Regions from separate parts of the Streptococcus agalactiae genome, predicted to be linked through region 2. Evidence: predicted binding sites of a transcription regulator. Region 2 holds the regulator's gene; each other region holds the start of a gene.

Region 1 (11,212 bases), 350 kb from region 2:
TGCAATCGTGCGGGTATTTTTTCTCAGAAATTAGTCCTGAATCTTATCAAAAAACTGTTTCTGCCCTTTCTTCACTTAACCAAGTTATAAAATCACATTTATAAAAACCTCTTAGATAGTTAATCTAAGAGGTTTTTATTATTTTGATAGATTTATTTCTAATTCATATTAACACGATGCCATTGATTAATAACAAAACATAATTGTTCCAGCTGATATAGTCCCACTCCATTAATTTCTGAATCTTCCTGAGTAGAGCCACCTAAACCTGCAGTATAAATAGCAACAATATAAGGCACTTCTTCTTTGACAATTGCTCCAACATTCAACGCCTCACGGACATACCCTGGCTTTTGAGCAACAACAACATCAGATGGTATCAAAGCACGATAATAATCCGTTGGAAAAGCTTCTTCTAAATAAGTAATTAAACTATCATACTTTTTACGATGTTTCCAGAGATAGTCTAGCACTTGAATATAGTAATCTGTTGTCACTTTATTACCGTTTTTTTGTATATTTTTGATGTCTCCTTTAGATTGGCCATAACGACCAAACTTTGAATAAGCACTATCCATGCCACCAATACGCTCAGCTAAAGCATAGGCGGGTGTATTTTCTGAATAAACTAAAGAGTATTTTTGCATATCATCAATAGACATTGCCCCCGAGAAAGCAGCAACATAATTATTATGTTCACCAATATATTCATAGTCAGTCTCGGTAATATCAAAGCGTTCTTCCATGGACAACTTGCCCTTGACCACTGCATCTACTACCAACATGTTAAGAGGTAACTTATAGGTGCTCCCTGCTGTCATAGCCTGAGTATCATTCATAGCGTCCCTTTGTCCTGTTTTTAAATTTTTATAAGAAAAAGCAACACTATTTTTTTCAATGCCATATTCAGACATATAGGCCAGAACAACGTCTTTCAAGGACAAATGGGCATAATCATAATAGAGTCTATAGGCATTCATCAATTCCATATCCTGTTCCATGACCATTTTCTTTTTTTCAAGAGACTTTTCTACAATTTTTTGATCATGTGAGATACTGGATGTCCTTGTGGTTGAAGTAGATAATATTCTTCTATCTTTTGTCTGCTTCAACTTAGAGTTGCTGGACTTATTAAACATTACTAAAAAAATCAGCATGATTAATAAAGTAAGGGCAATAATAATGGTTAATCCTAAAATAAATTCTTTCTTTGTTTGTTTCACAACACCTCTCCTACTAATTTATTATAGTAAGAAAATTAGAAAAAATCAATGAGAATTCTATTCAAACAGTGATAATAAACATCACGTATTCATCCAAATTTTACCCAAAGAAACAATAGTAAACGACAGCAACTATTGTGCTAGTTAATCCAATCAAAGCTTCATAGCTAATTAGTTTCATACGATCTTTTATAGCCATATTGACAGCTCCGCCTGTCGCATGGAAGAAGGATCCATGAGGTAGCGAATCCAGAACAGTCGCACCTGCGTGAATCATAGCTGCACCCGAAACCGCCGGTACCCCCGATTTAATCAAGGTTTCAGCAAACGTTTGTGAAGCGATAGTTGTTCCAGAAGTCGTTGATGCTGTTGCTGCTCCCATAAAAATACCTGAGAGTGGGGCAAGGATAAAGGTCGGCATATTTAAAAATTCAAGGAGATGAATCATATCAAATTGTAGATTAGATGCTTTAATAATACCTGAGAGCGTACCTGTTCCAATCAAAAGAATTGAAACGCCAACAACTTTTGATAAACCGTATTCAACAAACGGTACCGTTTCTTTTAGGTAACCTGTTGCTAAAATACTAATTAGACCACCCAACGGCAGTGCAATCAAGGGATCAATAGTGATTCCAAATAAAGGACGAAGAGCTAATAAGCAGATAACCACAAGTGGACCAGAAATAGCCGGTAAGAATGCTGGCAGATCAGAGCCCACTTGCTCCTCACTATCATAAGAAATATCGTTATTTTTCTTGGAAACAATCTTTGCTAATATAATCGTAACTACTAAAGCTGCAATTGCAGGAATAATATTTTGTACCATTAAGCTTGTTAAATCAACCTTAAATGCTTCTGAAGCAGCAATTGTATTAGGATTGGGTGAGATAATATTCCCAGCCTTACCACCACCAATCATTGCTAACAGTATGCTAGATTTAGAAAGATTAGCTTTTTTACCTATTGCTAATGCAATCGGAGCAACTGTAATAACTGCAATATCAATAAAGACACCTACTGCACAAATAATCATTGTTGCGATGGCTAAAGCTGTGATGGCTCGCTGTTGTCCTAATTTTTTAATGATACTTTCTGCAATTTTTTCAGCTGATCCGGTTTTAATTAAAGCACCCGCTAAAATCCCTGATGTTAAAATGCGTAATATGGATGACATCATCCCTTGCGCACCTAATACCATAGTATTGACAATTGTAACTAAATCACCGCCACCAATCAAACCACCAACTAATGCTCCAAGAATGAGACTATAGGCAGGATGAACTTTTTTGATAATCAGTAAAATAGCAAGCGCTAATCCTATTAAAGCCCCTGTTGTTGTAAATGTAGCTTCCATAACTTATCAGAATTCCTTTCAATATTAATGATTATACAAATTGATTAATCTAAAGACTTGAGTAGCAGTTTCTTTCATATTTTTATAAGCTACCTCTTTAGACATAGCCTCATCTAAACTGATAAGGCGTCGTACGATTGGAAAAAAAGCATCAATACCATGTTGATTACAAAGTATAGCATCTTCGGTGACAGATCCAGAGAATGCCACTACTTTCTTACCATATTTTTTAGCTAATTTTGCTACGCCAATTGGAGCTTTTCCCATCACCGTTTGCCCATCCAGACGACCTTCACCAGTAACTACTAAATCAGCTTCAGAAATCGCTTTTTCTATGTTAATTTCTGATAGAATAATATCAATACCAGGTTCTAAGGTGGCATTTGTAAAGGCTAAAAAGGCAAATCCAAGCCCACCCGCTGCACCTGTTCCTTCAATAGTTGCATCTGCTTTTTCACTAACTGAAGTAGCTAAAGTAGCATAATTACTTAACCAAGTATCCATTTTTGTAATCATATCTTCATCAGCACCTTTTTGGGGTCCAAAAATCGAACTACAACCTTGAGCACCACATAAAGGATTTGTTACATCACATGCAATTTTAAAATCACATTCTTTTAATTCTTCAATAACCTTATCAGTAGAGATAGATTTTAAATCTGCCAATCCTTGTGCTCCCAAACTGATTTCTTGATTATCTTTATCTAATAATGCATATCCCAAAGCTTGTAGCATACCTGCCCCACCATCATTAGTAGCACTACCTCCAATACCAATAATAAAGTGCCTACAGCCTTTACTTATAGCATCCTTTATCATTTCTCCAACTCCATAAGTGGTTGTATGGAGAGGATTTCTCTCTTCAGTAGCAATTAGGGTAATACCAGCAGCTGCAGCCATTTCAATAATAGCTAACTGACGCTGTGGAATAATACCATAACTCGCATGTACTTTTTCTCCAAGAGGCCCCTTAACAGGGATTGTTTCGATCGTCCCCCCCATACCTAGCGTCAAAGCTTCAACAGTTCCTTCTCCCCCGTCTGCTAATGGATGTACTTCCACATCCGCCCCTGGGATTACTTCATTAATTGACTCCTTTATAGCATTGCCAGCTTCTAAAGAAGAAAGACTCCCTTTCAAAGAATCAATAGCTACTACTACCTTCATTTGAAAACCTCCTTGAAAATATTTTGTGAATCTTTGTTATTTTTTTCACTATTTTATATCACTCAATTATAGTAACAAAATCAAATAACAAAAAATATAGACTATAGAACAAATGTTAGCGTTTTTATGATATGATATTTGTTATATATAACAAAAGGTAAGCTGAATGAAATTAAGAAAACAACTCGCACAACAAATCGTTACCTCTATCAAAGATGTTTGTCAACAAGATATTAATTTTATTAATACCAAAGGAATCATTTTCGCTAGTACCAATCCAAAACGTGTTGGAGAATTCCATGAAATTGGTTTAAAAGTAGCACAGACAGGACAAATGATTGAAGTAACAGATCAAGAATCTTATTTTGGGACACAAGCAGGGATCAATATTCCTTTCTATTATAATTGTGAATTATTAGCTACTATTGGGATTAGTGGAAACCCCAACCAAGTAGGAAAATATGCTTTACTTGCTCAAAAAATGACTCGACTCATCTTAAAAGAGCATGAATTAGATTATCTGGATTTCGGGCGAAAAAACGAAGCTTCTATTGTCTTACATCATCTTGTTGAAGGCAGAGAGTTAGACTACTATTACCTCAATCAATTTTTAAACCAATACCACCTATCAGAAAAAACTGACTATCGTCTACTCACTTTTGAAATCAATAGTCAAAAACAAAAATTACTCTTAAGTCAATCTGAAATGTCACTCTTGAACTTTTTTGATAAACTTGACACTGCTATTTATACCTTTAATTATCCCAATCAATACTGGCTTTTACTTTCTGACCAGATGTTTGACTATTATTATCCAAATATCCTGTCAAAGTTTGAATGCGAAAAGGGCCTCTATAAAGTTGGTATCGGACAAAAATCATCTTTATCACTTTTAAAAAGATCATATGAAACGTCTATCTTAGCCCTGAAAGCTTTAAAAGGTCAACAGAAGGTCAACCTCGTCGACGACCTTGATCTTGAACTGTTATTAACAAGTATTGATTCTAATATTAAACAATATGTGCTAAATAAAGCGCTTGTAAACTTATCTGAAAATGATAAGATCTTGCTTAACTCATATTTTAAGCATAATCTATCATTAAAAGAATGTAGTCAGGAACTTTTTATCCATAAAAATACTGTTCAATATAGGTTAAATAAGATTTATGAATCAACGCAACTCAACCCAAGAAACTTTAAGGATGCAACTTTATTGTATCTAGCACTTAAATCAGAAGATATTAACCTTCATAAATTATAATAAAAAGGAGTAACCTATGGATACTCCTTTTTATATTAAATTGAAACAGAGACTAGTTGTTTAACATGTTATCTGTTATGATGTTCAAACAATGATTGGCCATTTGTCTTAATCACTTTTTGGTACCAACCAAATGACTTCTTCTTGTAACGTTGTAGACTCCCTGTTCCATCATCATTTCGATCAACATATATTAGACCATAACGTTTACTTAGTTGAGCTGTAGACATGGATACACAATCAATGCACCCCCAAGATGTATATCCCATTATTTCAACACCATCTTCAATAGCTTTAGCAACTTGAACTAAATGTTGATTCATATAATCAATACGATAATCATCTTCAACAGTATAATCACCGTCTAGTGTTTCTATCAATTGATCTTTTGCTCCCAATCCATTTTCTACAATAAACAACGGAATCTGATAACGTTCATAATACTGATTTAAGACTAGGCGTAGCCCGATGGGATCGATTTGCCATCCCCATTCTGAAGTTGTTAAATGAGGATTAGTCAGGCCTCCAAGGATATTTCCCTGACCACTTTGATAATTTTCAAAGTCATAAGCTTGTGTCACGCTCATATAGTAACTAAACGATAGGAAATCTACTGTATTTTGTGCCAATATTTCCTCATCTCCTTCTTCAAATTTAATTTTAATACCATTATTTTTGAAATAGGATTGAATATAAGTGGGATATTTACCTCTGACATGTATATCTGAAAATAGCAGATTATGTTGTTCAAATTGTCTTGCAGCCAGGACATCTCTTGGATCAGATGTCATAGGATAAGCTGGCATAGCCAGAATCATACAGCCAATTTTAAAATTAGGGTTGATAGAACGCCCTAATTTTGTCACTCTAGCCGATGCTACTAATTCATGATGAATAGCTTGATAAAGCTCCTGAGGACTTAGTTGTGATTTGTCGGTCATAATAGCACCACTGGTGAAAGGCATATGTAAAATAGAATTCACTTCATTAAAAGTCAACCAATATTTCACCTTATCTTTATAACGCTCCATGACTGTTTGAGCAAATTTCTCAAAAAATGCTATCAAACGTCTATCAGCCCAACCATTATAGGTCTTTGCAAGATGAAGCGGTGTTTCATAATGAGATAAGGTAACCAAGGGCTCGATATTATATTTAAGCAACTCGTCAAATAAATTATCATAAAATTGTAAGCCAGCTTCGTTTGGAGCACTATCATCACCATTTGGAAAAATTCGAGACCAGGCAATAGAGGTTCTAAAAACTTTAAAGCCCATCTCTGCAAACAGTTTTATATCATTTTTATAGTTATGATAAAAATCAATTGCTTCTAGCTTCAAATTGTCTGGAGTAGGTTTGGCGGTGAAATCGCCTAAACCGCCATTTGGAAGTACATCTTGTACAGATAAACCTTTGCCATCTGTTCTAAATGCACCCTCTACCTGATTGGCAGCAACTGCACCTCCCCATAGAAAATGTTTAGGAAAAACCGTCATATTATCATCCTTCCTTTTAAAGAATTACAAGTAAATCATCTTCATTTGTAACCATTGTCTCTTCGTCTTTAACGATAATTTCAAGTTGATCAATTGAATTTGTAACCACAACCGGACTAATAAGAGAATACCCCTTTGAACTAATAAAATCAATATCCATTCGCAAAAGTAACTGTCCTCGTTTAACAAAATCGCCAACTTTGACCAATTGTTCAAAACCTTCTCCATTTAGTTCTACAGTATCTATTCCAATATGGATTAACACTTCGACTCCCTTATCATCCTTTAAGGCAATGGCATGTTTTGTAGGAAATAAACTTATAATTTCACCATCAAATGGTGCATAAACTTCACCCACACTAGGAGTGATTGCTAAACCTTCACCTAGTAATTTAGATGAAAATGTTTCATCGGGTACTTTAGATAAAGGTAATACATTGCCTACCATAGGTGAATACAATGTCTCTTTTTTTGATAAACCACTTCTAATATGTGTGTGCTCTTGAGCATTAATACTACTTTTTTCGTTTTCTCCTTCATCAATTCCCAAGAACCATGTAATAATGAAAGTCAAAATAATAGTAGCTATTGCTGCAATAACAGCATTACTGAAATTATTGCCCCCCTGTGGATTGATGTATTGTGGCAAACCAATAATAGATGGCACTACAAATGTATAGGAAGCAATATTAACTAATCCAATATAAGCTCCTACTAAACCACCTGATATCATTGCAGCGTATAAAGGCTTCTTGAATTTCAGTGTGACACCATAAAGTGCAGGTTCTGTGATACCAGCTAGTAGTGCTGATAAACCTGCTGCAAAGGCCACCTGACGTGTCTGTTTTTGTTTAGCCTTAACTGCAACAGCAAGGGAAGCTGCACCTTGAGCTAAATTAGAAGCTAACATTGCTGGTAAAATCAAAACATCTGGTGTCGTAACAGAAGCAGCTAAAAAGATTGGAGCAAATGCCCAGTGCATTCCTGTCATAACAACCAATGGCATAATAGCACCAAGAATAGCTAAAGCTAACCATGGTGCCACATGGTAAATCGAAAGCATTGCACTAGACAATCCTTTACCAATAATTACCCCCAGTGGCCCCACGACCACTAAAGCTAAAAAGCCAGAAATGAGAATAATCAAAGTCGGTTGTAAAAAACTCTTCATTACACTAGGAACAATTTTATTAATCCATCTCTCAATATATTGCATAAGAAAAACCATAATTAAGATTGGAATAACAGAAGAACCATAACTAGCCAGTGTAACCGGAGCTCCAAATAAAGATAATGGTTTTCCTTCAGCTACCATTGTCACAAAAGCAGGGTGTAAGAGAATCCCTCCTACTGTAGCAGCTAATACAGGTGTAACTTTAAATCGTGACGCAGCTGAATAAGCAATCATTATTGGCATAAAATAATAAGCGGCATCACCAAAAAAATTGATAAAAGCTACTGTTTGAGAACTAGAGTTTGCTATACCGAGCATAGGGAGCAAAATACCTATAACCTTGAGCATACCTCCTCCTAGAAGAGCAGGTATAAGCGGCGTAATGACTCCTGCAATCGTTTCAATTAATTTCTCAAGTATTGAACTCTTTTTTTGTGATGAAAATTCTCTGGTAGTATTTTCAAAATGACCTAAGGCCAAAAAAGCATTATAATAATTATTGACATCATTTCCCAAAATAATTTGGTATTGATCATTTTTACGCATAACACCGATAACATTCGGAATAGTTTTAATAACCTGATCGTTGACAATTTCATCATTGTCTAAAACTAATCGTAATCGTGTCACACAGTGGGTTACGTGTTGAATATTTTTTTCTCCCCCTACTGCTGCTAAAATAGCTTTAGCAGTCTCTTGGTATTTAGTCATCTGATATCTCCTTTAAATTTTTAACTAATCGTTTAACATGCACCGTCAGATATAGGAGTTCACTTGAATTAAGTTGATATTGGTATTGGATAGCCATATTGTTGCCGATCTCTTTAACACATTTATATTCTCTCGGATATTTTTTCTTAACTACCAAAAGTAAATCAGCATCATCATCTTCGTATTTCATTCCTGATAAAACACGTTGAGCAAATAATTTGGTATGTGTCATGAAACGATAATAATCAATTGAACTTTCATCTAGTTCTGTTCGAAAATCTATTTTTACTTTCTGTTCAATGTAAGATACAATCTCAGTGATTTTATGCGCTTCATTAAACGGATTATCCAATCCAGCATTTACAAAGTGCATAGCAATAAAAGCTGACTCATCAATTGTTAAACAAATACCCAATTCATCCTTTATAAGTTCCAGAGCCTTCATCCCAATGGAGTATTCATCAGGATAGTAACGCTGGATTTCCAACCTTAGTGGATTTTGGATAACCATTCCTTGTTCATGTCTTTCAATAGCCGAATGAATATGATCTGTCAAATTAATATAAAGAATTTCATCTAAGTTCTTACCCAATTTGATTTTACCTAGGTTGATAATTCGTTCTGAACATGCAACTACTTCTTCTGGAACAGTAATAAATAACTCCGTAAAACGGTTCATGTTATCACTATTTTTTAAAACAAATGACTTCTCAATAGCATCGCTATTAATCCTATCACCTATTCTTTTCTTAAATGCAATTCCTTTCCCCATCAGTAACACATCTAATCCTTGATGTGTTACTGATATGACTGCATTATGATTTAATACGCGTTTTATAATCATTAAAGTCCTAGTCCTTCACTCACACAATAAAAAATGACCCATCCAAGACACAACAAAAAGTCGTCGTTGAATAGGTCCCTGCTCACAAAATGTGATAACATCCTTTATTATGCAATTTTATCTGTTATCAGCTTGCTTACCTTAAATAATAACACCTGAAAACGTCTTAATTTTATCATTTCTTACTAATCTTGTCAAGCGCTTTCAATAAACTTATTCGCTTAGTTTAAGACAATAGGACTGTTCTAGTTTTATCTGAGTTTGGACTTCTAGACTTTTAAAAAACATTATCAACTTTTAGAATAATAAAAAAACGAGCCTATCGACTCGTTTTTTTATTAAGCTTTAGCAGCTTGGTAAAGTTCATTTACTTTATTCCAGTTAATAATTTCAAAGAAAGCTTTGATGTAGTTAGGACGAACATTACGATAGTTTAAGTAATAAGCATGCTCCCATACATCAAGCCCTAAAATAGGTTTCTTGCCTTCCATAATTGGAGTATCTTGATTGGCAGTTGAAAGCACTTCAAGTTTGCCTTCAGCATTAACAACAAGCCAAGCCCAACCTGAACCAAAACGTCCTGTTGCTGCTGCTGTGAAAGCAGCTTTAAAGTCTTCAAATGAACCAAAAGTTGCATCAATGTCTTCAGATAACTCTTGTGAAATTTGAGTTTCTTCTGGTGACATCAATTCCCAGAAAAGAGCGTGGTTAAGATGTCCGCCACCGTTATTGATGACTGCCTGACGAATATCTTCTGGAATTTGAGAAACATCAGCCAAGAGCGCCTCTAAGTCTTCTCCAATTTCAGGATGTTTCTCAAGAGCAGCATTTGCATTAGCAACATAAGTTGCATGGTGCTTATCATGATGTAGTGTCATCGTCTCAGCATCAATATGTGGCTCAAGCGCATCATATGCATAGGGTAAATCTGGTAAAATAATTGCCATGTCGAAATCCTCTTTTCATCTATTGTTACCCTTATTCTATAGGAATTTGGAACAGCTTTCAACTCTTTTGTTTCTTTAATTAGGGCTTTTTATGAGCAATTTTTAATAAGGCTAAATCAAAGAGATAATCCTTATCATAAGTCCCTCTTTTAATAGCATAGTCAGTCTCAATTAAAATCCTAATCGCTTCTTTTAAAAAAGCGAGGGGAAGATTTCTAGAATCTCTGACAGCAAATTTTACTTGATAAGGGTTGATTTTACGTCCTATGTAATGGGATAGTTCAGAAACAATTTGACTCTCTGACTTTCCTTTACTAGCCAATATTTTAACTTGCAAAAACATCCGAAACTGTCCTAACATGATTGCAATCAATTTGATTTCGTCTTCGCCTTGTAGACGTAAATCTCTTACTAAATCACGCGCTAAATCTATCCTACCAAGTAAGACATCTTGAGTCAAATCAAATATATTATCTTGCAGGCTTTTAGGGATAGCCTCTCTAACATCATTGGACGAAATATGACCGTCTGTTTTATATGACTTTAAGAAAGCGATATTCGTTAAAGTATCACTAAAATCATAGTTAGACTTAATCAATAACTCATCAAAAACACCTGCTTCAAAAACTAATCCTTCTTGGTGAGCATATTTTTGAAAATACGTCTTTAAATCTGATTCTTTTAAAGTATTAGCCTCTAAAACACGAGCATCACGTTTCAATAACTTTACAAGTCTACGTTTTCCATCAAGTTTTCCTGGGGCACAAATAACAAGTCTCGTAGTATCTACAGGATTCTGCAAGTAGGCTTCAAAGCGCTTCATTGCTTGTTCATCTAAATAAGTTTTTTTATCAGTCGTAATATCTTGAAACTGATCAAAAATAACAACCTTGTAGTCTGATAAAAAAGGTAAACTTTCTAAGTCTAATTCCGCATTTTGATAGTCTTCTTCACTTAAATCAAAATAAGAATAGGCTAAATCGTCTTTATTGAATCCAATTACCTGAAATAGCTTCTCTTTCATCTGAGCAT
Region 2 (11,212 bases):
AAAGGAGTCATCTATCTCATGGCAGAACAATACGCCGATAAACAAATCAAACTTTTCTCATTAACCGCTAATAGAGAAATTGCTGAAAAAATTTCCCAAGCTTCAGGAATTCCTTTGGGTAAGATGTCATCACGTCAATTCTCTGATGGCGAAATTATGATTAATATTGAGGAAACGGTGCGCGGTGACGATATCTATATCATCCAATCTACAAGCTTCCCAGTCAATGATAATCTCTGGGAATTACTCATTATGATTGACGCTTGCAAACGTGCAAGTGCTAATACTGTTAACATCGTAGTCCCTTATTTTGGATACTCTCGTCAGGACCGCATCGCTGCATCTCGTGAACCTATTACTGCAAAATTGGTCGCTAATATGTTAGTTAAAGCTGGAGTTGATCGAGTTCTTACCCTCGACTTACATGCAGTGCAAGTACAAGGGTTCTTCGATATCCCAGTTGACAATCTTTTTACTGTCCCACTATTTGCTGAACACTATAATCAACTCGGTCTCTCTGGTGAAGATGTCGTCGTTGTTAGTCCTAAAAATTCTGGAATCAAGCGTGCTCGTAGTTTGGCAGAATACCTTGACTCTCCAATTGCTATCATTGATTATGCACAAGATGATTCTGAACGTGAAGAAGGCTATATTATTGGTGAGGTAGAAGGTAAGAAAGCTATTATTATTGATGATATTTTAAATACAGGAAAAACCTTTGCCGAAGCTGCAAAAATTTTAGAACGTGGTGGAGCAACTGAGATTTATGCTGTTGCTAGTCATGGGCTTTTTGCTGGCGGCGCAGCTGATATTTTAGAGTCTGCACCAATTAGAGAAATTATCGTAACAGACTCTGTTTTATCTAAAGAGCGTATCCCTAGCAATATTAAATATCTGACCGCTAGCCATCTCATTGCAGACGCCATTATCCGTATCCATGAAAGAAAACCTTTAAGTCCATTATTTTCATATCGTTCAGATAAGAAGGATTAATTGATGATTTATTTAGACAATGCTGCTACTACCGCTCTAACCCCATCTGTTATTGAGAAAATGACCAATGTCATGACAAGTAACTATGGTAATCCATCTAGTATACATACCTTTGGGCGTCAAGCAAATCAACTTTTACGTGAATGTCGACAAATTATTGCTGAATATCTAAATGTTAATTCACGTGAAATTATTTTCACTTCTGGGGGAACTGAGAGCAACAATACAGCTATCAAAGGGTATGCTCTTGCAAATCAGCTAAAAGGTAAACATATTATTACCTCTGAAATTGAACATCATTCAGTCCTACATACTATGACTTACTTATCAGAGCGATTTGGTTTTGATATTACTTACTTAAAACCACACCATGGACAAATTACTGCAAAAGACGTTCAAGAGGCTTTACGAGATGATACTATTATGGTATCTCTCATGTTTGCTAATAATGAAACCGGGGACTTTTTACCAATTCAAGAGATTGGTCAGCTTCTCAGGAACCACCAAGCTGTTTTTCACGTTGATGCTGTTCAAGTCTTTAGCAAAATGGAACTTGATCCTCATTCTTTAGGAATTGACTTTTTAGCTGCTTCTGCCCATAAATTTCACGGTCCAAAAGGTGTTGGGATACTTTACTGTGCTCCCCATCACTTTGATAGTCTACTTCACGGTGGAGACCAAGAGGAAAAAAGGCGTGCTTCAACTGAAAATATAATTGGTATTGCTGGAATGTCTCAAGCTCTTACTGATGCTACGACTAACACCCTTAAAAATTGGACTCACATTAGTCAGCTGAGAACGACCTTTTTAGATGCTATTTCAGACCTTGACTTCTATCTTAATAACGGTCAAGACTGCTTACCTCATGTACTTAATATAGGTTTTCCTGGACAGAATAATGGCTTGTTATTGACACAATTAGATTTAGCTGGATTCGCAGTTTCAACAGGTTCTGCATGTACTGCAGGAACAGTCGAACCTAGCCATGTCTTAACAAGCTTGTATGGAGCCAACTCACCACGTCTAAATGAATCAATACGTATTAGTTTTTCAGAACTAAATACCCAAGAAGAAATTCTTGAATTAGCTAAAACCTTAAGAAAAATTATAGGAGATTAATATGGCATTTGAAAAAGAAATAAATCTTCGAGACTGCAATTACATTTACACTATCAGCCCGAACATTAAAAAATATACCTTACGCGATACTACATTCACTCAAAATCGCTTAGGTAATTATGAATTAGAGCGTCTCCTAGAAACAGTACCTAATTCTGGCGATGGCTTTCCTCTAAAGATTACAATCAATAAAGAACTTTCTGGTTTTAAGCTCTTAATTACTGATAAATCTGGCCTTAGAATAGTAAATATCTTTAAATCTACCGATCATAAAATTCTTCAAGACAAATTTTATTTCTTAATGGACAGCCTCGTTGAGCGTGATATCTTTACGAAAACTGCAAAATAATTTATCGACCACTATTTTTAACATTTTAGTGGTCTTTTTGCGAACCATTTTGTTGTCACTTTCACAATCTTTTTGTACAATAGAGATGTGAAGAATTAAGTTATATAACTAATTCTAAATCGAATAATAAAATTTTTAACAAGGAGATAATTTTGTGATTATGGATAAGTCTATTCCTAAAGCAACTGCTAAACGTTTATCACTGTACTACCGTATTTTTAAACGTTTTAATACTGATGGCATCGAAAAAGCTAGTTCCAAACAAATTGCAGATGCCCTAGGTATCGATTCTGCTACTGTTCGACGTGATTTTTCTTATTTTGGTGAACTAGGACGCCGTGGTTTTGGTTATGATGTCAAAAAACTTATGAACTTCTTTGCAGAAATATTGAACGATCATTCTACAACAAATGTTATGTTGGTGGGATGTGGAAATATCGGTAGAGCTCTCTTGCATTATCGTTTCCACGATCGCAATAAAATGCAAATTTCAATGGCTTTTGATTTAGATAGCAATGATTTAGTTGGTAAAACAACCGAGGATGGCATTCCTGTCTACGGTATTTCGACTATCAATGACCATTTAATAGATAGTGATATTGAAACTGCTATCCTAACAGTACCTAGTACAGAAGCCCAAGAAGTTGCTGACATCTTAGTCAAAGCAGGTATAAAAGGCATCTTGAGTTTTTCTCCAGTTCATTTAACATTACCAAAAGATATCATTGTTCAGTATGTAGATTTAACAAGCGAATTACAAACTTTACTTTATTTCATGAACCAGCAGCAATAAATAGTTCATTATTTATAAAATATCTGCTTCTTCTCGAAAACTATAATATTTATTTTTTCCAACGATGATGTGATCTAGGCAGACAATTCCCAGATGATCACATGATCGTTTTATTTTTTTAGTGAAACTTAAATCACTTTCACTGGGCTTTGGAGAACCTGAGGGAGGATTATGTATGATAATCAAAGAAGTTGCCATGTTTTTACAAGCATAATGTAGAATTTCTCTTGGCTCTGCTACTGAACGACGTACAGTACCAATAAAAATAGTTCTCTGTTCGATAATACGATTTTGTGTATCCATATAAATAGCTACTAAATGTTCTTGTTTTTTATCCCCTAATTCGAGCATCATTTTCCTCGCTAATTGTTCACTACTTAAAATTTGCTCTTTACGATCATATTCAGCTTTGTGAATCCGTTTTGCTAGTTCTAGCATAGCTTTTATTTCGACGGATTTAACCTGACCGATTCCTTTAATGGATTGCAACTCCTGTAAGGATAATTGACCAAAATCTGCTAAACTGCTTATGTTTTCTAAAATTTGTGTTGAAATTTCCAGAACAGGTTTTTCTTTAATACCTGTACGTAAGAGAATGGCTAATAACTCCTGATTACTCAATCTATCTGCGCCTAAATCAACTAGGCGTTCTCTTGGTAGTAAAGCTTCCTTTTTTAATTCAATATGGTACATAAAACACCTCCAGTCATAATATTCGTAAACCAATCAAAAACTCATGTTTTAAATCAATAAAAAATACTTAGATGAAAAATCTAAGTATTTTTTATTTAACGATAGGTTCGTGCACGATTTCTAAGCGTTTGTCGCTTGATAATATGATCTTTTACAATCTGATAGATAGTAGCTGCAACAGGAACAGCAAGTAACATGCCTAAGATTCCCCATAAAGCACCTCCGATAGTAATAGCCATTAAAACCCACATAGAAGGCAGTCCAATCGATCCACCGACAACTTTTGGATAAATGACATTTCCCTCAAATTGTTGTAAAAGGATCAAGAAAAGAACAAACAAGAATGCTTCAGTAAGCGATTCAGTAGCAATTAAGATGAAACCGATTGTAACACCAATGTAGGCTCCCACAACCGGTATTAGAGCTGTAAAAGCAACTAAAACCCCAACTGTTAAAGCATAAGGAAATTGGAAGATCAACATACCAATAACCGTCAAACTTCCTAAAATCATAGCTTCTAAAGTTTGGCTTACAAAAAAACCATGGAAACGTTGATGAAGGATATGACGAACGTAATGGAATGTTTTGCCTGTTGAACCTAAATAGGTATCAATTAACAAATTAAACTGACGTCCCAACTGCTCCTTGTTTGCCAAAACGTAAATTGAAAAAATAAAACTAACAAAAACATTCAGGAGTGTTGCCGCAATAGAGGAAACTGAGGTTAGTAAATTTGTTAAAACAGATAAAACTTGCTTCAAAATCTGCTGGCTATAACCACTTAAAGTAGAAACTAAGTCTTTATCTGTTCCCATATAATTTAAAGCCTCAGAAATTTGTTTATTTTCATTGAGATTATTAACCAATTTAGCAAGTGCTCCGGTATCAATAACCAATAAAGAACTCAAACTAGAAATCAAATCTGGAATGACAATTGAAAATAGCCAGACAATTAAACCAATAAAAGTTGCATAGGATAAAATCATAGAAACACTACGCTTGATTGCCATTAATAGTCTAGATCCTTTAAAAAGCTTTACATATAACCGCTCATAGACTGACATAACAATATTAATAATATAGGCAATTCCAGCTCCCATCAAAAAAGGAAATATTGCCTTATGAAGCGTAGTTAAAATATTAGAAACAGCTCCCCAATAAGCCTGTATAGCATAGCAAATAGCAAATGTTATGACAACATAATAGACCTGCCGTTTTTCAAATTTCATGAAATCTCCTTATTAATCTTAATTTCTTTCAATTATTATACACTATTTTATGAATGAGAAAAAGAGAGTTAACAGTTATTAGTCTGTTCTTTATTCTATTTGACTGCCATTACTTGCAATAACCTTCTTATACCAATAAAACGATTTTTTCTTGTAACGCTTGAGTGTTCCCTCTCCTTTATTATTGCGATCAACATAAATGAAACCATAGCGTTTTTCCATTTCACCAGTTCCTGCAGATACTAAATCAATACATCCCCATGTAGTATAACCAATTAGATTAACACCATCTACATATATAGCATCTCTCATTGCAGCAATGTGCTGACGGAGGTAATCAATACGATAATCATCTTCTACGTAACCATTCTCATCAGGAATATCTACTGCTCCAAGTCCATTTTCAACAATAAACATCGGTTTTTGATAACGATCCCAGATAGCATTTAAGGTAATACGTAATCCAAGCGGATCAATTTGCCATCCCCATTCAGAAGATTTCAAGTAAGGATTCTTAAGTGATGCGAAAATATTTTCTTGAACCTGTTCACTGACGGTTGGATTACCTGAAGCTACTCGGCTTGAATAGTAAGAAAATGAAATAAAATCAACCGTATAGTCTCTTAACAAAGCAAGATCTTCTGCTGTCATTTGAATTGAAATACCTAAATGCTCAAAATGTTTTTTAGCATAATTAGGGTATTTGCCACGCGCTTGCACATCAATAAAAAAATAATTTTCTCTATTTTTTTGCATCGAAGCCCAATAATCTTGTGGATGACATGTATTTGGATAGTATTGACCTGCAGCTAGCATACATCCGATTTGATTATTTGGATCAACTTCATGAGCAATTTTTACTGCAATAGCCGAAGCCACTAACTCATGGTGAGCTGCTTGATATTTAATTTGCTCTTGATTTTCACCATCTTCAAAATATAAGCCAGCGCCCATAAAAGGAGCGTGTAAAATCATATTGATTTCGTTAAAGGTTAACCAATATTTAACTAACCCCTTAAAACGAGTAAATAAAGCTCGTACAAGGCGCTCATAAAAACCAATCATTTTACGGCTCCGCCACCCACCGTAATGTTTAATAAGGTAGATAGGACAGTCAAAATGTGTGATGGTTACCAAAGGTTCAATACCATACTTACGACACTCTTTAAAAATATTTTCATAAAACTGAAGGCCAGCTTCATTTGGATATAGCTCATCACCCTTTGGAAAAATACGCGTCCATGCTATTGACATACGATAGGTTTTGAAACCCATTTCTGCAAGTAATGCAAGGTCCTCTTTATAATGGTGATAAAAATCTATTGATTCTTTTGCTGGATAAAAGTATCCTTCCTTAAAATCAAACATTTTCTTTTGTCCTGAAATAATTGCAAATCGATCTTCTCCAGTAGGAACAACATCTACATTTGCTAGGCCACGTCCATCAACATTGTAAGCTCCTTCACATTGATTGGCAGCAGTTGCCCCGCCCCATAAAAAACCTTTTGGAAATACTTGTTTTACCATCATTTACCCCTCTTGTTTTTTCTTATCATAATATTAAAAAAGACCAGTTACTGACATTGATTCGCCAAATACTGGTACTATCCATGACATGAACTTTCTACTTAGAAGGTCTTTTCACTAATTCTGTGTATTTAAATACATAAAAATAGTATCAAAACACTTTTAAAGGTAGAGTTTTATCGTTTCAGAAATTTTAGCATAGGCTTGATCTGTTAGGTGCAAACCATCTTTTGTAAAACTGCTAGCAAGCTGACCTTTTTCGTCAACTAATAAATCATACAATTCAATATAATTAATGCCAGAAATTACTGATAAGGTTTTGTTTAAAGCTTTTATTGTTTGATTATTTCTTACCTTGACACGCTCTATATAGTCATCTTCTTCACTAACAGGTAAAACACTCAGTATATTAATCTCTGTCATATAAGATTCCGCACGAATTTCTGCAATTATATCCGTGATATTAGCTATGATTTCTGACTGTGAATGCCCTAAACCAATATCATTTGTTCCAATTAAAATAAATACTTTGGATGGTAATAATTCCCATACTTGGGTTCTCAAGTTTTCTAAAAGCCAATAAGTATCTGATCCTGCTACTCCTCTATTAACTAAAGGATAGTCACGTCCTAAATGTTTTTTTAAAGGAAAAAACTCAACGATAGAATCTCCTGTGAAAACAATGGCACCTTCTTGTACTGTCTGATTGTTAATCTCAAAAAACTGTTCTCGTTTCATTTGATAATCTCTTAAAGCTTTGTCAATAACTTCTAACATCGTTCTCCTTCATTCTTAAATATTTCTCTAGGCTTTCTTGTATTATAACAAAATTTCACCTGAGAATTGAATAGTATGCTTCGTTAAAAGCTACGTGGTTCTATTCATTATCACTCATCTTGTGAAGAAAGTTCTCTATCGTTTCTAACACACCATCTTGATCGTTACTAACTGTTTGATATTTAGCAATAGCTTTAATTTCTTCTGGCGCATTTGACATAGCGTAAGAAATATTTGCTGCTCTCAACATTTCCACATCATTGCCCCCATCACCAAAAACCATCACTTGATCCTGTTTCAATCCCCACTTTTCAAGAAGAATAGCGATACCATCCGCTTTATTGACATCAGCTGGTAAGACATCGATACAACCAAAACCACTAGAGGTCAATCTGATATGATGATTTTTAAAGTGTTCACTAATATCTAACAACATCTCAGAAACAAGATTTTCATTTACCCAAAGTGTCATTTGAAAATAGCGGTCATCATCTAAGGGCAGCAAATGGTCTTTATAGATAAAATTAGGCATATAGTATTCTAATTCAGTCCGCCTATTAATAGGAGTTCTTCGCTCAAGGTATGAACGTTTTTCACCAGATAAGCTGATGAGTGTCTCAGGATAGTTCTGATATAAATAGGATAAAACAGCTGCAACTGTATCATTAGATAAATAAGTTTCTTTTAGTAATGTGCCATCTTGGTCAATGACACGACCACCATTTTCAGCGACGTAGGCGATACGATTAGGGTATTCCAAAAAGTTTAACAACAATTGATCGTATAAATTACCACTAGCAGCTACAAATTTAATATCATACTTCTCCATCAACGTTAATAAAGAAGAAAACCGTGCTTTATCATAAGTTTTATCTGAGCGTAGAAAAGTTCCATCCATATCTGTTGCTATTAGTTTAATCATACAAGTAACCTTTGCCTTTCAAGAGGGTGCCAAATATCTCAATATGTTCTTTCATTATATCACATATAAACCAAAAAGATTTGATACCTGATACGTCAACGGTTCTATTAATTAAGTTAAATTTTGTTTCAGAGATTAAATCGACTTTTACCTATACTTATCTTCAACTATCAGAGCTTGTTTAACATAATGATTTACTGAAGAGTTTTCTTATTGTTGAGTTGAATAATAGATTCGTAACTATTGCAATAGTCATAATAAAATATTTGAGATTCGAAATGGCTATACGTGTTTTTGAGAGACCTAAAATTATTTTTTTCACATAGTTATTCTGTTTTGAAAAAATAAATAATTGAGTATATTAATAAATTTGGTCATATTAATACAACAAAAAATCCTTACATGAGATAAGGAGATTAAACGACCCTGTAAGGATTTTGAAGTTATTAGAAACACTCTAAGCAAAAATTTTAAAGCGTTTTCTCTATGACTTATATTATATGTCATGTTCCTATACAAAACTTACACTATCCTTTCAAAAAATAATACTATCCTACGAAACCCATTTTTTGATAGTTTTCTGTTATAATAATACTATCCTACGATTTTAGAAAGAAAAACGATGAACTCACTTGATAATTTACTATCACATAATTTAGAAGATAACCGGCATTTATTACCCTATGAACACATGCATACTGAGGTTAGAAATGGTTACCCTGACATTTTATTTCACTGGCATCCGGAACTTGAAATTTCATATGTCCACGAGGGGACCGCACGTTATCACATCGATTATGATTTTTTTAATAGCCAATCTGGTGATATTATCTTGATCCGTCCAAATGGTATGCATTCTATTCATCCGATTGAAAATAAAGAGCATATCACAGATAGCATTAAATTTCACTTAGATTTAATAGGATATTCTATTGTAGACCAAGTTAGCCTTCGTTATTTACAACCGTTGCAGACTAGCTCTTTTAAGTTTATTCAATGTATCAAACCTAGTATGACAGGATATAATGATATCAAAAATTGTTTGTTTGATATTTTTAATATTTCAAAAGAAGAAAATCGACATTTTGAGCTACTCCTAAAAGCTAAATTAAACGAACTCTTGTATTTACTCTATTATCATCAATATGTCATTAAAAAACATACTGATGATACCTACAGAAAAAACGAGAGAATTCGTGATCTGATTGATTATATTAATAATAATTACCAGCAAAATCTTACCATTGAATTTTTAGCTGATTATATGGGGTATAGTAAGACACATTTTATGACCGTATTTAAACAGCATACTGGAACATCCTGTACAGAATTTATCATACAAGTTCGTCTTAATAAAGCTAGTGAGCATCTTATTAACTCCACTACGGCCATTATTGATATTGCCAACAGCGTTGGTTTTAATAATCTATCAAATTTTAATCGCCAATTTAAACGCTATTATCATACAACTCCTCGCCAGTACCGCAAACAATTTACCAACAAAAAAGACGGTAGTACGCTTGTCTATAGAAATATAAATACAAAAAAATAGAAACTAGTTAAATCCATGACTAGTTTCTATTTTTTATTATTTAAGCGTTAATTAGCTTACATCAGCTGTTCACGTACTTCTTTAATTTCCGATTCATTCACAACTAAAAAAATGGTGTCGCCAGCATTCAAGATAGTATTTCCTGATACTACAGCCGATGTCTTATGATGAATTTGAGTCGTTATTAACACATTTTCTGGTAATTCTAAATCTCGGACATACTTTCCTGATATTTTATCTGAAACAGTTAATTCAATCAATGTAGGTGTCATTACTTTATCTTTTGGATTGAAGGTCATTTTAGCCAACATCGCTTCATAAATAGGTTCTCCCTTTAATAAATCCATGACAATATAAGATACCATTGTTACAATTCCAATAGCCATTAATTGTTTTAAATCGCCAACCATTTCTGTAACCAAAATCATAGCTGTTAGTGGTGCTTTTGAGATTGCACCAAAATAGCCCGCCATTCCTAGAACAACAAATAAAGATATCTGCTGATGAGATATTATACCAAAGTACTGCATACCTACTGCAAAAAAAGCACCTGCTAAAGATCCTAAAGCTAGAATTGGTAAAAAAATTCCTCCTGGCAAGCCACTACTGTAACTCAACATACTCCATAAAAAACGAATGAGGAAAAATAATCCTAACATCATCAGACTAAGATTACTCCTAGGCAGTGATACAATTAAGCCATTTCCACCCCCCAATAATTGTGGGAAATAGTAACCAATAGGAAGAATAAAAATTACCGCTAATATACCATATAGGTGAGATGGTAGATGAAATAGTTTGCCCAAATAATCATAGATCACATGAAATCTTAAAATTACCCACTCATAGATAAAACCTAAGATACCCAAAAAGAGACCCATGAGTAAAAAAATCCAATAAAAGTTGAGATTTAAAGATGGTAATTCTGATGGTAAAGCTAAAACTGGGGTTAAACCAAAGATATTAAGTGAGACAAAGTTTGCCACTAAACTTGCTACCAAAGCTGTTATCCAAACTAAGCGAGAAAAATGATGGTAAATTTCTTCAACTACAAATAAAAGGCCTGCAATAGGAGCATTGAAGGCTGCTGAAAGACCTGCTGCCGCACCACTAGCAATTAAAACACGTTTTTCCATTCGACTAGCATTGAGATACTGTGCAATTCCCTTACCTGTCATAGCTCCTAACTGAATACTGGGACCTTCGCGACCAAGCATAAGTCCCGAAGAAATAGCTAAAATACCCGCAATGAATTTCT
Region 3 (11,212 bases), 920 kb from region 2:
ATAGGTAATTTTGGCTTCCTTGAAACCTTTGATTAAGGTTATCAGCTTTATCTAGCGGACCACGAATGAGTAATATATTGGTAGCACCTGCTGTCCAAATAGCTTGAGCTGCTAATTTTCCTCCCTCTTTATTATCAGAGAAAACGCCGTACTGTGTTTCTTGATTAACGCGGTCAACAACTACAACTGGAATATCTATTTCAGGATGATTTTTGGTGAAATCGTGTGTTGTAATAATCCCTGCAGCATTACTTTGTAATAGCACATTTAAGTACTCTTCTTCTAAATGGCTCTTGTTATTTGTGTTGCCAAGCATGACACGATAATCCTGTTCTTTTAGAAATTCTTCAACTCCTCTAGCAAGTCTTGGAAAGAAAGGGTTTGAAATATCGGGAAGTAGTAATCCAACAAGTTGATTTTTTTTGGTTTTCAGAGATTGTGCAAGGAAATTTGGAACATAATGGAGTTCGCGGATAGCTTGCTCGATTTTTTGACTTGCTTTTTGACTAACGTAACCATTTTGGGATATATACCGTGAGACAGTAGATGTTGATACGCCAGCTTTCTCGGCGACTTGTCTAATCGTACTCATAGAAACTCCTTTCTTTTATTGTGGGAACGATTTCATAATTAGAATTGTAATCGCTTACTAAAAAATTGTCAAGCTATTTTTTAAATAATTTAATGATAAAATATCATTATTTTTAGAGGTCATATTCAAGTCATAAAGCTGTGATACTATGTTCACATCAAAAGATCAAAGGAGAAAAACCATGTCACATGCTTGGAAAGAATTAACCTTTTATAAGAAAAAATACCTCCTGATTGAATTGCTAATCATTGTTATGATGTTCATGGTAGTTTTTTTATCAGGTTTAGCAAACGGTTTAGGTAGAGCTGTTAGTGCTGCTATTGAAAATAACCCAGCTCAAACCTATATTTTGAATGAAGGTGCTGAACAAGTGATTACATCATCTGTATTGACAACTAAAGATCAGACAGATTTAAACAGTTTGAATTTAAAAGATGGTACCACTTTAAATATTCAACGTTCGAGTTTAACTCGCCAAGGACATGAAAAGAAAATTGATATTTCTTATTTTGCTATTGATAAAGATTCTTTTATGGCACCTACACTTTCTGAGGGAAAACAACTGACAAGTTACAAAAAAGCTATTATTTTAAATGATAGTTTAAAAGCTGAAGGGATAAAGTTAGGTGATAAGGTGATTGATAAGTCATCATCTATATCACTAACAGTCGTTGGATTTGTCCATAATAGTATGTATGGTCACGGACCTGTGGCATTTATTGATAAAGACATTTATACCGAAATTAATAAAAAGATTAATCCTCAATACCAGTTCTTACCTCAGGCATTAGTTATGAAAAATGATAAAAGTATATCTCATTTACCAACTCAATTAGAAGCTGTTAGTAAAAAAGATGTCATTCAACATATTCCTGGTTATAGTGCTGAACAATCCACTTTGAATATGATTTTATGGGTCCTTGTCGTAGCTTCAGCTGGTATTTTAGGTGTCTTTTTCTACATCATCACACTTCAAAAACGTCATGAATTTAGCGTCATGAAAGCTATTGGGACAAAAATGTCAGAGATTGCCCTATTTCAATTGAGTCAAGTCATTATATTGGCACTGTTTGGTATCATTGTTGGAGATGGATTGGCGGTTGCTCTCTCTTATGTATTACCAGCTCAAATGCCATTTGTTATTAATTGGCAAAATATTATTCTAGTATCATTTGTATTTTTAGTCATTGCAATGATTAGTAGTGCTTTGTCAATTGTAAAAGTTGCTAAAATCGACCCAGTCGAAGTTATTAATGGGGGAGGAGAATAATGTCAGCAATCTTAGAATTAAAACACATCTCAAAACACTACCCAGATGGAGATGAGCTTTTATCAATATTAGATAATTTAGATTTATCAGTTTCTGCAGGTGAGTTTGTAGCTATACTGGGACCCTCAGGTTCAGGTAAAAGCACACTTTTATCCATTGCAGGGTTACTTCTTGGCGCAGATCAAGGTAGTTTGTATGTCAATCATGAGAACGTTACGGATTTGTCTCAAAGACAAAGAACACAATTGCGCCGTGAAGCACTAGGTTTTATATTTCAAAGTCATCAACTGCTTCCTTATTTAACAATCCAAGAACAGTTGCAACAAGAGGCTCGATTTGCAAAACACTATGATAAGAAAACAAGCTTGGAAGAAATTAATAAATTATTATCAGATTTAGGAATAGAGCAGTGTGCACATAAATACCCTAACCAATTATCGGGAGGACAAAAGCAACGCGCAGCAATTGCTAGAGCATTTATTAATCATCCTAAGGTTATCTTGGCAGATGAGCCAACAGCTAGCCTTGATGAAGAACGTGGGCGTCAAGTTACAGAACTTATTCGCCAGGAAGTTAAATCACATAATACTGCAGCAATTATGGTGACACACGATGAACGCGTTCTAGATTTAGTAGACACCGTTTATCGTTTAAAGGACGGGAAATTAGTTAAAGAAAACTTCTAACTTGTGTTACAATAAGTTAGAGGTGATTTAATGATTAAAATATTAGTTGTAGAGGATAACATTGTTCAACAAAAAATCATTACCACAAAATTAACACAAGAGGGCTACCAATTTATCACTGCTTCAAATGGACAAGAAGCTCTAAATTGTCTAGATACAGAAGAAGTACAATTGATTATAACTGATATCATGATGCCCATGATGGATGGTTATCAATTAATTCAAGAACTCAGGTCAGCTGCTTATAATGTTCCAATCATTGTTATGACAGCAAAATCACAAATGGAAGATATGACAAAAGGGTTTGGCCTTGGTGCAGATGATTATATGGTTAAGCCTGTGCAGTTACAAGAATTAGCTTTACGTATTAAGGCACTCTTGAGGAGAGCTAATATTGTAGCTCAACATCAGCTAATTATTGGGAATACTTGTCTTAATGAAGATGAATTAAGCTTGAAATATTTTGAGCAAGAAATTGTATTTCCTCAGAAAGAATTTAGGGTTCTTTTCCACTTACTTAGCTATCCTAATAGGATTTTCACACGTTTAGAACTATTGGATAGTATTTGGGGAATGGATACTGATTTAGATGAGCGGGTGGTAGATGCTTGCATCAATAAAATTAGACGAAAAGTAGAACACTTACCAGATTTTAAGATTGAAACGGTGAGAGGGGTAGGGTATCGTGCAAAAAATGACTAAGCTAAGGCGATTTCGGTTTCCGTTAAGATTTTATTTCACATTAATGTTTGTGTTAACGATGCTTTTCTCAGTCCTAGCTTCTCTTTTACTAGTTGCAGCAATAGTTTTTACTTTTTTTCAAGGAGTCTTAACTACTCATGTATTACAAGTTAGCGCTCTCGCTGTTGTTTTTTTAAGCCTTGTGATAGCTAGTATTAGTATGTGGTACGGTTCTTATCATTTAACAAAACCAATTTTAGATATTAGCCATATTGTGTCCAATGTTGCAGACGGTGACTTTGAAGGGCATATTTATCGAAACAGTAATCGTCGTAAATCCTATGAGTATTATAATGAATTGGATGAGCTATCTGAAAGTATTAATCAGATGATTGTTTCTTTATCTCATATGGATCATATGCGAAAAGACTTTATCACTAATGTTTCTCATGAGCTAAAGACTCCGATTGCTGCAGTAGCTAATATTGTAGAACTATTACAAGATCCAGAATTAGATGAAGAAACACAAAGTGAGTTATTAGATCTTGTTAAAACAGAGAGCCTAAGGTTAACAAGATTATGTGATACGATGTTGCAAATGTCGCGCGTGGATAATCAGGAGACTATTGGGGAGCTATCCTCTGTTCGTGTAGATGAACAAATTCGTCAAGCAATGATTAGTTTAACAGAACGTTGGCAAGCTAAAAGGATAAATTTTCAACTGGATTCAAAACCATATACTGTTTACTCAAACTCTGACTTGCTGATGCAAGTTTGGATAAACCTTTTAGATAATGCAATAAAATATTCCGATGATATTGTAGACTTAAGTGTACGAATGGAAGAAACTAATAATCATTATCTGAGAGTTATTATTTCTGATAAAGGTAAGGGAATTTCTCAATATGATGTTCAGCATATATTTGATAAATTTTACCAAGCGGATCAGTCGCATAATCAACAAGGAAATGGATTAGGACTAGCAATAGTTAAACGTATAATTGTTCTTTGTAAGGGACGTATTAGTGTCTCCAGTCAGTTGGAAATTGGAACAGAATTTTGTGTAGAACTACCCTTATCATAATTATTTAAAACAATAACTGCCAATTGGCAGTTATTGTTTTATTTATTTAGAAATAAATATACTAAAAATAGACAAAAACTATAAAAATATTTGACAATAAATATAACAAGTGTATAATATTACAAAATATAGGAATTTGGAAGGGGATTTTTTATGGGAAAAGAAAAATTAATTTTAGCTTATTCTGGTGGTTTAGATACCTCTGTTGCTATAGCTTGGTTAAAAAAAGATTATGACGTTATTGCTGTCTGTATGGATGTTGGCGAAGGTAAAGATCTTGATTTTATTCACGATAAAGCTTTAACAATAGGTGCCATAGAATCTTATATTTTAGATGTTAAAGATGAGTTTGCTGAGCATTTTGTTTTACCAGCTTTACAGGCACATGCGATGTATGAACAAAAATACCCGCTTGTTTCAGCGCTTAGCCGTCCAATTATTGCCCAAAAATTAGTTGAAATGGCACATCAAACAGGTGCGACCACAATTGCACATGGATGTACAGGTAAAGGAAATGACCAAGTGCGTTTTGAAGTTGCAATTGCAGCACTAGATCCTGAATTAAAAGTAATTGCCCCTGTTCGTGAGTGGAAGTGGCATCGTGAAGAGGAAATTACTTTTGCAAAAGCTAACGGCGTACCTATTCCAGCAGATTTAGATAACCCTTATTCTATAGATCAAAATTTATGGGGACGTGCCAATGAATGTGGTGTGCTTGAGAATCCTTGGAATCAAGCGCCAGAAGAAGCTTTTGGTATTACAAAATCACCAGAAGAAGCTCCTGATTGTGCAGAATATATTGATATTACGTTCCAAAATGGGAAGCCTATAGCTATAAACAATCAAGAAATGACACTAGCAGATTTGATTTTATCGCTAAATGAAATTGCAGGAAAACATGGTATTGGACGCATTGATCATGTTGAAAATCGTTTAGTCGGTATCAAATCACGTGAAATTTATGAATGTCCTGCGGCAATGGTACTGTTAGCTGCCCATAAAGAAATTGAAGATTTAACATTAGTCCGTGAAGTGTCTCATTTTAAACCTATCCTTGAAAATGAACTATCAAATCTTATTTATAATGCTTTATGGTTTAGTCCAGCTACAAAAGCTATCATTGCCTATGTCAAAGAAACACAAAAAGTGGTTAATGGTATTACAAAAGTTAAGTTATATAAAGGTTCTGCCCAAGTCGTTGCTCGCCACTCATCTAATTCATTATATGATGAGAACTTAGCAACCTATACAGCTGCTGATAGCTTTGATCAAGATGCAGCAGTTGGTTTTATCAAACTCTGGGGACTTCCAACCCAAGTTAATGCCCAAGTAAACAAAGGATAAATAAAGGAAGATAAGAGGATGACAAAAAATCATAAGTTATGGGGTGGTCGTTTTGAAAGTAGTCTTGAAAAATGGGTTGAAGAGTTCGGTGCATCAATCAGTTTCGACCAAAAATTAGCTCCCTATGATATGAAGGCTTCTATGGCCCATGTCACAATGTTAGGCAAAACGGATATTATTAGTCAAGAAGAAGCAGGATTGATAAAAGATGGTTTAAAAATACTGCAAGATAAATACAGAGCAGGTCAATTGACTTTTAGCATATCAAATGAAGACATTCATATGAACATAGAGAGCTTATTAACCGCTGAAATTGGAGAAGTAGCAGGTAAGCTTCATACTGCACGTTCACGAAATGATCAAGTGGCTACAGATATGCACCTTTATTTGAAAGATAAATTGCAAGAAATGATGAAGAAATTGCTTCATTTACGAACAACCTTAGTTAATTTAGCAGAAAATCATATCTATACTGTTATGCCAGGGTATACACATTTACAACATGCTCAGCCGATTTCATTTGGACATCATCTAATGGCTTACTATAATATGTTTACGCGTGATACAGAGCGATTAGAGTTTAATATGAAACACACCAATCTATCACCATTAGGAGCTGCTGCTCTAGCAGGGACAACGTTTCCTATTGACCGCCATATGACAACTCGTTTATTAGATTTTGAAAAACCATATAGTAATTCGCTTGATGCTGTCTCAGATCGTGATTTTATCATAGAATTTTTATCCAATGCTAGCATTTTAATGATGCATTTATCACGTTTTTGTGAAGAAATCATTAATTGGTGCAGTTATGAGTATCAATTCATCACATTATCAGATACTTTCTCTACAGGATCATCTATTATGCCTCAAAAGAAAAATCCTGATATGGCAGAATTAATTCGAGGGAAGACAGGCCGTGTTTATGGAAATTTATTTAGTTTACTAACTGTTATGAAATCATTGCCGTTAGCTTATAACAAAGATTTACAAGAAGATAAAGAAGGGATGTTTGATAGCGTAGAAACAGTCAGCATAGCTATTGAAATCATGGCTAATATGCTTGAGACAATGACTGTGAATGAGCACATAATGATGACCTCAACGGAGACTGATTTTTCAAATGCAACAGAATTAGCAGATTATTTAGCAAGTAAGGGGATACCTTTCAGAAAAGCACATGAAATTGTAGGTAAATTGGTTTTAGAATGCAGTAAAAATGGTTCTTATTTACAGGATATACCTTTAAAATATTATCAAGAAATTTCAGAGTTGATAGAAAACGATATCTATGAGATATTAACTGCAAAGACAGCAGTTAAACGAAGAAATTCATTAGGAGGAACGGGGTTTGACCAGGTTAAAGAACAGATCCTGTTGGCACGTAAAGAATTGAAAGCGGAATGACTGCTTTCTGAAAAAAACCTCGTTTAACTCTGTTAAGTTTCTCACGTATTTTCAGTAAAAAACTAGCATTTTTTATAGAATTGTGCTAGAATTAACATGTAAGTGGGCAACGCCCAAAAAATAAATAGGAGGCCTGAATAATGGCAATCGTTTCAGCAGAAAAATTCGTCCAAGCAGCTCGTGATAACGGCTATGCAGTAGGTGGATTTAACACAAACAACCTTGAGTGGACTCAAGCTATCTTGCGCGCAGCAGAAGCTAAAAAAGCTCCAGTACTTATCCAAACTTCAATGGGTGCGGCTAAATACATGGGTGGTTACAAACTTTGTAAACAACTTATTGAAACTTTGGTTGAATCAATGGGTATTACTGTACCAGTTGCTATCCACCTTGACCACGGTCATTACGATGATGCCCTTGAGTGTATTGAAGTAGGTTACACTTCAATTATGTTTGATGGTTCACACCTTCCAGTTGAAGAAAACCTTGAAAAAGCACGCGAAGTTGTTGCTAAAGCACATGCTAAAGGTATTTCAGTAGAAGCTGAAGTTGGTACTATCGGTGGTGAAGAAGATGGTATTGTTGGTAAAGGTGAATTAGCACCAATCGAAGATGCTAAAGCTATGGTTGAAACTGGTATTGACTTCTTGGCTGCAGGTATCGGTAACATTCATGGACCATACCCAGCAAACTGGGAAGGACTTGACCTTGATCACTTGAAGAAATTGACTGAAGCTGTTCCTGGTTTCCCAATCGTGTTACACGGTGGTTCAGGTATTCCTGATGATCAAATCCAAGAAGCTATCAAACTTGGTGTTGCTAAAGTTAACGTTAACACAGAATGTCAATTAGCTTTCTGTCAAGCAACTCGTGACTACGCTGTTGAATTCAACGCTAACGAAGCTGAATACATGAAGAAAAAACTCTTTGACCCACGTAAATTCTTGAAACCTGGTTTCGATGCAATTACAGAAGCAGTTGAAGAACGTATTGACGTGTTTGGTTCAGCAAACAAAGCATAATTAACATAAAACAGATAATAGTTAAAAGCTCACTTATGGTGAGCTTTTTTTGGATTATATAACTTTTTATTAAATAGATACTCTTTAAAGATTGATATGCTTAAGATAATTTCGAATAAATGCCGCTGAAGCTGTGAGTTGTTGCTCTTCTTTTGGGCTTAGTGAAAGAGAAATTCTTTCTACAATTCCTACTCTACCAATAATAGCTGGATATCCAAGGTAAACCCCTTCGGACTCATAGAAGGTAGATACAGGTAGTAACTCATGGGAATCATTTAACACAGCTAAAACGATGCGGACAGCTGCGGTAGCGATACCATAACTAGTATATTTTTTACCAAAAAAGACAGTGTGCCCGCCTTTTAAAGAAGCTTCTTTTATCTGTTCTAATTCTTCTGCTTTTAATAGTGATATAGCTGGTTGTCCTTTTACAGTTACCTGACTCCAAGCGACAAATTGGGAGTTACCATGCTCTCCTAGATTATAACCACCGATACTCCTTGGATCAACTTGTAGGCGTTGACCAAGCACTCTTTTCATCCGAGCAGTATCCAATAAGGTTCCTGTTCCGATAACGCGTGATTTAGGAAATTGAGTATATTCTTGATAAAGCTGGGTGATGGCATCAACAGGATTGGTAACGACAATAAGGATCCCTCTAAAACCAGATGATTTTAACTTTTGGCTAACGTCGTAGACTTCTTTACTGGTAAATGGTAGTTCAGCAAAGCGATTAGCTTCTTTGTTATTCTGTAGTGAAATATCACCTAAGGCTGAAATCACAACATCAGCATCTGACAACGCGTCATAGTCGTTTAATACTATATTAGCGTGATAAGTAGCATTTGCCAGAGCATCTTGAAAATCAATCATATCAGCATTAACCTTATCAATATTAGTATCAATAAAGACATAATCATCACCAATACCTTGTGCAATAAGAGCGTGTGCAACAGTTGATCCAACGTGCCCCATGCCTATAATTCCAATTTTACGTGTCATATGAAACCTCCTTTGATTATTGTTGTCTATTATAATATTTTGAAAGAAAATGTAAACTAAAAAATGAATTAGAAGGAAGTGTGTCTTATTATAAAAAATATGTAAGCGATTTAGATAAAACAAATGAAAAAGTAATTTTGAAAAGAACTTGCTAGAAGAAGTAAGTTGTGATAGAATAGTCTAGTATGTGGTGCTAGCACATCCGTAAATATTGATCAATATAGGAGGAACTCGTAAAATGGCTAAAGTATGTTATTTCACAGGACGTAAAACAGTTTCTGGTAACAACCGTTCACACGCGATGAACCAAACAAAACGTACTGTTAAACCAAACCTTCAAAAAGTTACTGTTCTTATCGACGGTAAACCAAAAAAAGTTTGGGTTTCAGCTCGTGCGCTTAAATCTGGTAAAGTAGAACGCGTTTAATAAACTGAGAAAGCCTTAGGGCTTTTTTTAGTGTTTCTAAGGCTGATTTGATAGTTAGATGCCTCTATTTTTTTACAATAATAGTGAGATATGATAGAATAGAGTGATAAAAACTTTTTGAGGTAGTAGATATGACTGTAAAAATCAATACAAGAGATGGTCAAATTGAACTCTCTGATGACGTTATTGCAACTGTCGTTGGAGGTTCAGCAACGGAAATTTTTGGCGTTGTTGGTATGGCAAGTAAAAGTGCTATCAAAGATAACTTTCAAGCACTTTTGCGTAAGGAAAACTACGCAAAAGGTGTTGTTGTGAGGTCTAGTGAAGCGGGCATCGCAGTAGATGTTTATACTGTCATGAGTTACGGCGTCAAAATTAGTGAAGTTTCAAAAAATATTCAAGAGCGAGTGAAATTCAATCTCGAAAATCAGCTTGGTTTATCTGCTGATATGGTGAATGTTTATGTGCAAAGTATTAAGGTTGTAGGAGAAGATTAGTGTCAAAGATTACGACAAGTTTATTCCAAGAAATGGTACAAGCTGCCAGTACACGTCTGAGTAAACAGGCAGAGTATGTCAACTCATTAAATGTATTCCCAGTTCCAGATGGTGATACTGGTACGAATATGGGGATGACTATGGAAAACGGAGCCAAGGAAGTTTCGGACAAACCAGCGATGACTGTTGGAGAAGTTGGTCAAATTCTTTCTAAAGGTGTATTGATGGGAGCACGTGGAAATTCAGGTGTAATTACATCACAATTATTCCGTGGTTTTGGTCAAAGTATCAAGGATAAAGAAGAATTAACGGGTCAAGATTTGGCACACGCTTTCCAGAATGGTGTTGAAGTAGCTTATAAAGCCGTTATGAAACCAGTTGAAGGAACTATCTTGACAGTATCACGCGGTGCAGCTACCGCTGCTCTAAAAAAAGCTGAAGAAACTGATGATGCAGTTGAAGTTATGCGCGCAACTCTCAAAGGTGCTAAGCGTGCTCTTGCTAAAACACCGGATATGCTACCTGTTCTTAAAGAGGTTGGTGTTGTTGATTCTGGTGGTCAAGGACTCGTCTTTATTTACGAAGGTTTCCTCTCAGCACTGACTGGGGAATATATCGCATCAGAAGATTTTAAAGCAACTCCCGCAACAATGACTGAAATGGTTAATGCAGAGCACCATAAAGCTGTAGTAGGCCACGTAGCCACAGAAGATATTAAATATGGCTATTGTACAGAAGTCATGGTTGGTTTAAAGCAAGGACCAACTTACGTTAAGGAATTTAACTACGAAGAATTTCAAGGTTATCTTAGCAATCTAGGGGATTCTTTACTAGTTGTTAATGATGATGAAATTGTCAAGGTTCATGTTCATACAGAAGATCCAGGTCTTGTTATGCAAGAAGGTTTGAAATATGGATCGCTTGTGAAGGTTAAAGTTGAAAACATGCGTAACCAACATGATGCCCAAATGCAAAAGGTTGAAGTTGAAGAAACTGTCAAAGAAACTAAAGAATATGGTATTATTGCTGTTGTAGCTGGTGACGGTCTAGCTGAGATTTTTAAATCACAAGGTGTTGATTATATCATCTCTGGCGGCCAGACTATGAACCCATCTACAGAAGATATTGTAAAAGCGATTGAAAAAGTAAACGCTAGAAATGTTATTATTTTACCAAACAATAAGAACATCTTCATGGCTG

Evidence for each region. Region 2 encodes Rex, which represses fermentation and respiration genes when NADH is low (regulators of the CRP and FNR family bind a similar motif). Its sites were predicted from a motif close to TTGTGAANTANTTCACAA; they were not measured.
Region 1: the regulator Rex is predicted to act here: its motif matches at 3,781-3,798, upstream of QOR44_RS03785 (CdaR family transcriptional regulator).
Region 3: the regulator Rex is predicted to act here: its motif matches at 7,145-7,162, upstream of QOR44_RS00900 (class II fructose-bisphosphate aldolase).

The regions. Positions count from the first base shown of each region.
Region 1 covers NZ_OX460931.1:704,388-715,599, reverse strand. Annotated here, with positions in the region: gene QOR44_RS03805 (MarR family winged helix-turn-helix transcriptional regulator) at 1-104, shown strand, start outside; gene QOR44_RS03800 (serine hydrolase) at 159-1,223, opposite strand; gene QOR44_RS03795 (GntP family permease) at 1,324-2,580, opposite strand; gene QOR44_RS03790 (glycerate kinase family protein) at 2,605-3,747, opposite strand; gene QOR44_RS03785 (CdaR family transcriptional regulator) at 3,914-5,008, shown strand; gene QOR44_RS03780 (glycoside hydrolase family 1 protein) at 5,077-6,504, opposite strand; gene QOR44_RS03775 (PTS beta-glucoside transporter subunit IIBCA) at 6,521-8,389, opposite strand; gene licT (BglG family transcription antiterminator LicT) at 8,382-9,233, opposite strand; gene sodA (superoxide dismutase SodA) at 9,572-10,180, opposite strand; gene holA (DNA polymerase III subunit delta) at 10,260-11,212, opposite strand, start outside.
Region 2 covers NZ_OX460931.1:1,050,355-1,061,566, forward strand. Annotated here, with positions in the region: gene QOR44_RS05480 (ribose-phosphate diphosphokinase) at 19-993, shown strand; gene QOR44_RS05485 (cysteine desulfurase family protein) at 997-2,112, shown strand; gene QOR44_RS05490 (DUF1831 domain-containing protein) at 2,114-2,461, shown strand; gene QOR44_RS05495 (redox-sensing transcriptional repressor Rex) at 2,616-3,254, shown strand; gene radC (RadC family protein) at 3,267-3,947, opposite strand; gene QOR44_RS05505 (AI-2E family transporter) at 4,043-5,176, opposite strand; gene QOR44_RS05510 (6-phospho-beta-glucosidase) at 5,267-6,706, opposite strand; gene QOR44_RS05515 (SGNH/GDSL hydrolase family protein) at 6,866-7,480, opposite strand; gene QOR44_RS05520 (Cof-type HAD-IIB family hydrolase) at 7,581-8,402, opposite strand; partial or broken gene QOR44_RS10315 (hypothetical protein) at 8,584-8,763, opposite strand; gene QOR44_RS05525 (helix-turn-helix transcriptional regulator) at 9,025-9,954, shown strand; gene QOR44_RS05530 (ClC family H(+)/Cl(-) exchange transporter) at 10,011-11,212, opposite strand, start outside.
Region 3 covers NZ_OX460931.1:130,517-141,728, forward strand. Annotated here, with positions in the region: gene QOR44_RS00865 (LacI family DNA-binding transcriptional regulator) at 1-592, opposite strand, end outside; gene QOR44_RS00870 (ABC transporter permease) at 774-1,862, shown strand; gene QOR44_RS00875 (ABC transporter ATP-binding protein) at 1,862-2,548, shown strand; gene QOR44_RS00880 (response regulator transcription factor) at 2,579-3,250, shown strand; gene QOR44_RS00885 (sensor histidine kinase) at 3,234-4,313, shown strand; gene QOR44_RS00890 (argininosuccinate synthase) at 4,467-5,657, shown strand; gene argH (argininosuccinate lyase) at 5,676-7,064, shown strand; gene QOR44_RS00900 (class II fructose-bisphosphate aldolase) at 7,205-8,086, shown strand; gene QOR44_RS00905 (L-lactate dehydrogenase) at 8,171-9,088, opposite strand; gene rpmB (50S ribosomal protein L28) at 9,327-9,515, shown strand; gene QOR44_RS00915 (Asp23/Gls24 family envelope stress response protein) at 9,647-10,012, shown strand; gene QOR44_RS00920 (DAK2 domain-containing protein) at 10,012-11,212, shown strand, end outside.